DNA from 2 places in the Deinococcus budaensis genome. Region 1 is predicted to be linked to the other one. Evidence: riboswitches for the same ligand, from Rfam matches in the RefSeq annotation. Region 1 holds a riboswitch; the other holds the start of a gene.

Region 1 (4,202 bases):
ATCGGGACCGGGCGGGCAGGGCCGCCGGGCAGAGGAAGGGCAACAGCTTCAGCGGTGGTCGGCGCGGCGGGCGGCGCGGTCACCGAGCCACTGCACGCCCTGCACGAGCAGGAGCAGCACGGCGACGGTGGCGAGCATCACGCCCGTCTCGAAGCGCTGGTAGCCGTAGCGGATGGCGAGGTCGCCCAGGCCGCCGCCGCCGACCGCTCCGGCCATCGCGCTGAAGCCGATCACGCTGACCAGCAGCACCGTGAAGCTGTGCAGCAGCGCGGGACGGGCTTCGGGCAGCAGCACCTTGCCGACGATCTGGGCGGTGGTGGTCCCCAGCGCGCGGGCGGCTTCGGCCACGCCGGAGGGCACGTCGCGCAGCGCCCCGTCCACCAGCCGGGCCACGAAGGGGATCGCGGCGACCGTCAGCGGCACCGTGGCGGCCGCCGGGCCGATGCTGGTCCCGGTCACCAGCCGGGTGAAGGGGATCAGCAGCACCAGCAGGATGATGAAAGGCAGGCTGCGGCCCACGTTCACCAAGGCGTCCAGCAGGCGGTGCAGCGCCCGGTTCGGCTTCAGACCGCCGGGGCGGGTCAGCGTCAGGGCCACCCCCAGCGCCGTGCCCAGCAGCTGGGCGATCAGGGCGGCGGGCAGCACCATCAGGACCGTTTCCAGGGTGGCTTGCCCCAGCAGCGGCAGCAGCACATCCGGCGTCATGCGCCCACCCCGGCGGGGCGGCGGGCCAGAGAGGCGGTGAGGTCGGGGGTGCTTGCCGGAAGCGTCAGCCAGGCGTCCACCCCCTGAGGGTGAGGCTCGGCCTGCACCAGCCGGGCGCCCAGCGCGGCCAGGGCACCCAGGGTGGAGGCGTCCAGGCCCGGCAGGGTCACGCGGCGCAGCGTCTCGCCGGGAGCCAGCGTCACCTGCGGGCGGTGCGCCTCCAGCAGGGCGCGGGTGACCGGGTGCCCCGGCGCGGCGAGCACCGGGCGCGTCTCGCCGCTCTCGACGAGCTGCCCGGCGTCCAGCACGGCGACGTGGGTGCAGGCGGCGCGGACGACCTCCAGCTGGTGGGTGACGACCACCAGGGTCAGGTCGCGTTCGCGCTGCAATTCGGTCAGCAGGGCCAGGATTCCGGCGCTCGTCTCGGGGTCCAGGGCACTGGTGGCCTCGTCCGCCAGCAGGAGGTCGGGGTCCAGCGCCAGGGCGCGGGCGATGCCGACCCGCTGTTTCTGGCCGCCCGAGAGCTGCGCCGGGTAGCGCCCCGCCAGGTCGGCCAACCCCACCTGCGCGAGCAGGTCGCGCGCGCGGGCCTCGCGGCGGACGCGCGGCACCCCGGCGAGTTCCAGCGGCAGGGTCACGTTGCCCAGGGCGGTGCGCTGCGCGAGCAGGTTGAACTGCTGAAACACCAGCCCGGTGCGCGCCTGCCGCGCCCGGCGTTCCGGCGCGCCCAGCGCGGCGAGGTCCTGGCCCTGCACCCGCACGCGGCCCGCGTCGGGCGTGTCCAGACCGCTGACGAGCCGGACCAGCGTGCTTTTGCCCGCGCCGCTGCGGCCGATGATGCCGGTGCGGCTGCCGCGCGGCACCGTGAGGGTCAGCTCGCGCAGCGCCGGGGCGGGCTGGCCGGGGTAGGTCTTGCTCACCGCCTCGAAGGCGAGGGCGGGAGGAGAAAAAATAGGGGCGGGGGAAGCGGTCATGAACAGTCCTCCGGGCGAGGAGCCGGAGGGGGCCATGACAGCCGAGACGAAACGTCCCCCTCCTGGGCGAAAACCGGAGAAGGGGGACGCCCAAGCGTGACAGACCCTTCCCTTATCGTTCCCGACGCGTGGGTGGGGCCATCGTTGGCGCGTGCGGGCTGGCGGAGCACCGAATGCCGTGATGAGGGCCGGTTGCTGCGGCGATGTTCGGGCCAGATCCCTACGCCGCTCTGGATAAAGGTGGCTCCCTGAGAGCCGACGCGCAGGCTACGGGAGGGCGGGCAGAGGTGTCAACCGCGACCGTGCCGGGTTGTCTGAGCAGGGACCCGCGGCGCGGCGGCTCAGGCCAGCCGCACCCGGCCCGCGTGCGCTGCGATCTGCCCGGCCGTCCACAGCGTCTCGCGCACATGCTCCAGCAGCCCGTCGGCCACCGTGCGGCCGTCGAGCCGCAGGGCGAGGTCCCCCGGCCGCAGCGCCCGCGCCGCCTCCTGCTCCCAGGCGGCCAGCCGGGTCAGGCCCGCGTCGTCGGGGGGCGGCGGCGTGCCCGTGACCCCCGCCACGGCGGTCCACAGCGTCCGCTTGCGCGCGGTCAGGCCCGCGACAAGGGCGGCGATGCGCGGCGGCGGCTGACCGTCGGCCAGCGCCAGCGCGGCGCGCACACTGTAGTGCGGTCCCTCGTGCGCCTCGCCCAGCAGCCGGGCGAGGTCGGCGGGCGTCAGGGTCAGGGGGGTCGGCACCGCGCTCACCGCACCAGACGGAAGCTGTCGCCGTCACGGGTCAGGCGGCCCGAGTCCAGCATCCGCCGGGTCACGGCCCGCCCCTGCTCGTCGGAGAGGGGCGAGTCGGCGCGCAGGTCCTCGAGGGTAAAGCGCCCGCCCCGGCGGTAGGCCAGCCGCAGCACCATCCTTTCTTGCACGTCCCCCGCCCCCACCCGCCCGGCCCGCGAGCCGAACAGGCGCCAGACCAGCGCGCCTACCAGCAGGCCGATCAGGGCAGCGACCGGCAGCATCCGCAGGGCGAACGCGGGGTCGGCGATCTGCGCCCCCAGCGCGGCGAGGCTCTGGTGGGCGGCTTCCAGCGTGGCCGCGTCCGCGCCGCCCGCCGCGAGGTCGCGCACGTCGCCGCGCTCGCGCAGGTAGCGCATCACGCCCGCCGTGTCGCCCCGCACATAAAAGGCGCTGTAGGCGATCAGAAGTGCCCCCAGACCCGAGACGGCGGTGACGAGGAGGCGCGGCGCGTTCATGGGGCCATGGTAGCGGGAGGCTGCCCCGCACACGGCGCCTCAGGCGACAGTGCGGGACGATGCTGCCCATGGGCAGGGCCAGAGAACGCAACGGGGGCCAGGCGATGCGGGAGCCGCCCGCGTTACCCTGCCCGCATGACTCTCTTCAGGCTGGACGGCAAACGCGCCCTGGTAACGGGCGGCAGCAAGGGCATCGGGCTGGCGGCGGCGACCGCCCTCGCGGAGCTGGGGGCCGAGATCACGCTCGCAGCGCGCGGCGAGGCGGCGCTGCGGGACGCGGCGCGGACCCTGGGCGCCCGCGCGGTCGTCGCGGACGTGGGCACCCTGGCAGGCGTGCAGGCGGCGGTCGAGGCCGCCGGAGAGGTGGACATCCTGGTGAGCAACGCGGGCGGGCCGCCTCCTGCGCTGCCCAGCGAGGTGGACGAGGAAGGCTGGCGCCGGGGCTTCGAGACGACCTTTCTCTCCACCGTGCGGCTGGCCGCCGCCGTGCTGCCGGGTATGCGGGGGCGCGGCTGGGGCCGCATCATCGCGGTGACCAGCCTGACGGTGGGGCGGCCTGCGCTGACCCTGCCCGTCAGCAACGCCATGCGCGCCGCCGTGACCAACCACCTGCGGACCCTGGCGCTGGAGGTCGCCGCCGACGGGGTGACCTGCAACACCGTCGCCCCCGGCTACACCGCCACCGACCGCCTCCAGGCGCTGCACGCCGACCCCGCCGAGGCCGCCCGGCTGCGTGGGCGCATCCCCGCGCGGCGCTTCGGGGACCCCGGCGAGGTGGGCGCGGCGGCCGCCTTTCTCGCCACCCGCGAGGCCGGGTACATCACCGGGCAGGAGGTGCTGGTGGACGGCGGCTGGAGCATCTGAGGGCAGGCGCGCCCCGGGACGGCGGCGGGAAAGGCCACGCACAGGCGGCCTTCCCTGGGGAGGGTGAGCGCCTAGAGCGCGAGCAGCTTGGCCAGGTTGCCGTCGTCGGTCAGGCCGCCCGGGAAGAACCCGCCCTTGGTCGCGCCGGGAGCCAGGAAAACGATGTTGCCCACCTGACGGGGCGTGCGGCTGAAGGCGACGCCGCCCGCGTCGGTGGGGACGATATTGGCGTGGCGGGTCAATACGCCGGGGTTCTGGGCATTGGCCGTGAGGCCCTGGTCGCGGTCGTCGGAGCCGTCCACCGAGTCGCGCAGGTTGCTGATCGCCTGCACGATCTGCTCGACCGTCAGGCCCGCGGCGGCCACCTCGGCGCGGCGCTGGTACAGCAGCGTGCGGACCGCGCCCGCGTGGTACGC
Region 2 (4,202 bases), on a different contig from region 1:
CTGCCCGTGTCCTGGCTCAGGGAGCCGTGCGCAGGCGCCGCTGCCGGGCCGTCTCCTCGGGCATGATCCAGGCGCCGGGTTTGGCGAGGTGGTCACGGCTGACGCGCGGCTTCTGGCCCGCCGTCTGGGTCGACAGGGTGCCCAGGCGCTCGTACCACTTGTAGGGCTGCACCTCGACGCCCGCCGCGAGGGCCGCGTCGAGGACCGCACGGTAGCCCTGGTGCCCCAGCCGGGCGGCTTCCAGGTAGTCGAGCGCGCTGTACCTCGCCTTAGCCTGCACGAACAGGCTGTCGGCGCTCTGGGCGGCGGCCGAGACGCCACCGGCCTTACCCGCGCGGCGGGTCAGTTCCAGGATCGCGTTGGCGTTGTTGAGGTACGCGGCCGTCAGGTAGCGGTACTGGCTGTCGAGGTTGAACTGCCCGAAGCCGCGCGACAGGTCGTTGTACGACATGATCGTGGCGCTCTGGTCGCCCGTATTCGTGAAGTAGAACTGGCCGTCCGGCCCGTAGGAGATGTCCTGCTCGCTGTCGTAGCCGTCGTGCGGGTGCGAGAGGCTGAGGTGGTGGCCGATCTCGTGGACGGTGGTGTCGGTAAAGCCGTACCCGAAGTCGATCAGGTCGGGCGTCAGGAAAGAGTACACGAAGCTCTGGGTGCCGGTCTCGCCGTCGTCATAGGCGATGCCCAGCAGGCCCGGCTGGGTGTTCTCGTTGTCGTTGAAGGCGTAGATCGGCAGCAGGTACTTGTTCGCCGCCGCCGACTTGTACTCCTCGCGCAGCTCGTTGAGGCTGTACTGAAACAGGCGCTCGCCGCTGAAGTCCGCGAAGTTGGGCGAGCAGATGTCGTCCAGTTCCACCGGGAAAAAGCACTTGTACACGTCGGCGAGGTCGCCGTCGAGGGCCGTCTGCTTGACGGTGGTGCTGAACTTGGCGAACGGCTGGAGGACCGAGACGCGCTCCTGCATCAGACCAACGTTCAGGAGCTTGGTGGGGTCGGCGGCCCCCTCACCCTGCTCGACATGGACGCTAAGTTCGATCTCCTCGGGCATCCGGGGCGGCGTCAGGGCCACCCGGTAGATCGGGCTGGGCGTGAACAGGAAGTTCAGCGCCGTGTAGCGCACCACCCGCGCGAGGTCGGGGCTGACCTTGCGGTACACGCCGTTGCTGGCCCGGCGGGTACCGTACTGCCAGATGGGCGGCATGCGGTAGTCCTCGATGCCGTCGCCGTTGAGGTCCGGGTAGGTCACGTCCCAGGCGTCCGTCCAGGGGTCGGGGTTGGCCGAGAGGTCGTAGAACCACACGCGCTGCGCGGGCGCACTCGCCCGGACGCTGCCGCCCCAGGCGATCAGGCGGCGGCTGGCGCGGTCTCCGAACTTCACGAAATCGGGGTCTGTGGGAAGGACATCGGTATCGGTCGCCCCGGCCCGGGTGTACGAATGGAATTTGAAGTCCGGGCGTCCGTACCAGTTCACCAGATAGACCGTGTACTCGCCGGGCTTGACCCCCACCCGCGCCACGTTGTCGGCCAGCCAGTTCTCGGTGAGGTTGCCGTCAATCTCGTAGTTCCCCGTGATCGGACGGTCGATCAGGGGCGAGGGCGTGGTGCAGGCATCGTCGGGGACCTGCACGTCCTTGCCGGTTTCGGGATCCTTGACCGTCTTGTACTGGCAGTTGAAGTACTTCTGGAAGACGGTGAGCGGCTTTTCCGTCCCGTTCGACCCGATGAACCTGAAAAAGTCGTCCTCGAACGCCTGGTCGGCGAAGACGTAGTTGTATTGATAGTCAAAGGCGTTGCCGGTGAACTCCTTGGAGCCGTAGGCGCTGGGAATCCGCGCGATGGTGTCGTATGACTTCGGCAGAATCTCGCTGAAGTCGCGGGTGTTCACGTCGCGCGCCGTGGCGACTTGCCCCGGCGAGGTCTGGCGGTAGCCCACGAAGACCACGTTGACCTTCAGCGCCGCGCGGATGGTGTCCTGCTCGCCGGGCTTGAGGGCCGACAGGCGCCCGAACTCCGTCGGGGTGCCGCCCGGCGGGGTGTGCGGCGCGGGACCCCCTCCACAGGCCGCCAGAAGGGAAAGGCTGAGGAGTGCGGTGGCGGCGGTGGTGCGTGGCTTCATGCTGCCTCCTGGGTCGCGCAAACCCGGTTGGGGTGTCTTGTCAGAAAAGTGTAAGGCTTCGGGAGGGGCAGGTGTGCCGCGCGTGAGGAGCGGCGCCGGGCCACACCCCGGCTTGACCCCTTCCGGGGCGCCGCGCTACGCTCTTTCCCAGCTCCCGCGTGGAGCGCACCCATATCCAGAGCGCCCGAGAGACCTGGCTCGTTGACGGCGCGGCAACCGGACCCCATCGCGTCACGGTGCCAAGGCCAGCCCGGCGCGGTGTCAACGATGACCGCCGCGCACGGGACCGATCAGGGAAGGTCACGCGGACGGTACAGCCCCGCCCCTTCTCGACATTCCGAGAGGGGGCGCCGCTTTTTTTTCAGGCGCGTCCCCACAGGCCAGACGAACTTTTTTTTCCTGTGAGGAGGGCCTTCCTGTGGCCGACCACCAGCACCTGCCCCAACCGTTCCACTTCGACACCCTTCAGGTTCACGCCGGGCAGCGCCCCGACCCCGCGACGGGCGCGCAGGCCGTGCCCATCTACGCGACGAACTCCTACGTGTTCGAGTCCCCCGAGCACGCCGCCGACCTGTTCGGGCTGCGGGCGTTCGGGAACATCTACAGCCGGATCCAGAACCCCACGACCGCCGTGCTGGAGGAGCGGGTGGCGGCGCTGGAGGGCGGCGTGGGCGCGCTGGCAGTGGCGAGCGGGCACGCGGCGCAGTTTCTGGCGATCACCAACGTGGCGCAGGCCGGAGACAACATCGTCTCGACGCCCAACCTGTACGGCGGCACGGTCAACCAGTTCCGGGTGACCCTGCGGCGGCTGGGAATCGAGGTGCGCTTCACCAGCAAGGACGAGCGCCCGGAGGAGTTCGCGGCCCTGATCGACGACCGCACCCGCGCGGTCTACCTGGAGACCATCGGCAACCCGGCGCTGAACATCCCCGATTTCGGGGCCATCGCGGCGGCCGCGCACGCGCGCGGGGTCGCGGTCTTCGTGGACAACACCTTCGGGGCGGGCGGGTACTACTGCCAGCCGCTGAAGCACGGCGCGGACGTGGTGCTGCACTCCGCGAGCAAGTGGATCGGCGGGCACGGCAACGGCATCGGCGGGATCATCGTGGACGGCGGCGCCTTTGACTGGGGCAACGGGCGCTATCCCCTGTTCACCGAACCCAGCCCGAGCTACCACGGCCTGAACTTCTGGGAGGCGTTCGGCCAGGGCAACGCGCTGGGGCTGCCCAACGTCGCCTTTGTCACCCGCGCCCGCACCGAGGGGCTGCGCGACCTGGGGCCGACGCTGGCGCCGCAGCAGGCGTGGCAGTTCCTGCAAGGGCTGGAGACCCTCTCGCTGCGCGGCGAGCGGCACGCGCAAAATGCTTTGAGCCTGGCCTCGTGGCTCAGCGCCCACCCCGACGTCTCGCGGGTGACCTACCCCGGCCTCTCCAACCACCCGCACTACGACCGGGCGCAGACGTACCTGCCGCGCGGGGCGGGCGCGGTGCTGACCTTCGAGCTGCGGGGCGGCCGGGCGGCGGGCGAGGCCTTCATCCGCTCGGTGCGGCTGGCGCAGCACGTCGCCAACGTGGGCGACACCCGCACGCTGGTGATTCACCCGGCGAGCACCACCCACTCGCAGCTCGACGAGCTGACGCAGGCGGCGGCGGGCGTGACGCCGGGGCTGGTGCGGGTCTCGGTGGGGATCGAGCATATCGGGGACCTGAAGGAAGACTTCGCGCAGGCGCTGGCGACGGCCCTGGTGGGCGCGGAGGGGGCGTGACCGCCGTGACGGCCCGGCCCGCCCCGGCGCCCCTGCCCCCACAGACGCAGGGGTGGCCCCAGCCCCAGACCGCGCGCCTCTTCCGCGACTCGCCCCTGCTGCTGGACGGCGGGCAGGCCGTCACGGACCTGCGGGTGGCCTACCACACCTACGGCACGCCGCAGGAGCACGCGGTGCTGGTGCTGCACGCGCTGACGGGAACCAGCGCCCTGCACGAGTGGTGGCCGGACTTCCTGGGCGAGGGGCGCCCGTTCGATCCCGCGCGCGACTTTATCGTCTGCGCGAACGTGCTGGGCGGCTGCGCGGGCAGCAGCGGCCCGGCGG

What was found. A riboswitch is a leader RNA that binds a small molecule or an ion and turns the genes downstream of it on or off. The one in region 1 is predicted to bind S-adenosylmethionine.
Region 2: it holds a riboswitch for S-adenosylmethionine, as region 1 does, so the genes downstream of both, HNQ09_RS13780 (aminotransferase class V-fold PLP-dependent enzyme) here and HNQ09_RS05195 (ATP-binding cassette domain-containing protein) in region 1, are expected to answer to the same signal.

What each region holds. Positions count from the first base shown of each region.
Region 1 covers NZ_JACHFN010000003.1:65,197-69,398, forward strand. The annotation lists gene HNQ09_RS05190 (methionine ABC transporter permease) at 49-705, opposite strand; gene HNQ09_RS05195 (ATP-binding cassette domain-containing protein) at 702-1,679, opposite strand; SAM riboswitch class I at 1,789-1,920, opposite strand; gene HNQ09_RS05200 (hypothetical protein) at 2,021-2,416, opposite strand; gene HNQ09_RS05205 (hypothetical protein) at 2,422-2,922, opposite strand; gene HNQ09_RS05210 (SDR family oxidoreductase) at 3,058-3,786, shown strand; gene HNQ09_RS05215 (ferritin-like domain-containing protein) at 3,858-4,202, opposite strand, start outside.
Region 2 covers NZ_JACHFN010000011.1:55,644-59,845, forward strand. The annotation lists gene HNQ09_RS13775 (zinc metalloprotease) at 17-2,113, opposite strand; SAM riboswitch class I at 2,282-2,387, shown strand; gene HNQ09_RS13780 (aminotransferase class V-fold PLP-dependent enzyme) at 2,532-3,878, shown strand; gene HNQ09_RS13785 (alpha/beta fold hydrolase) at 3,875-4,202, shown strand, end outside.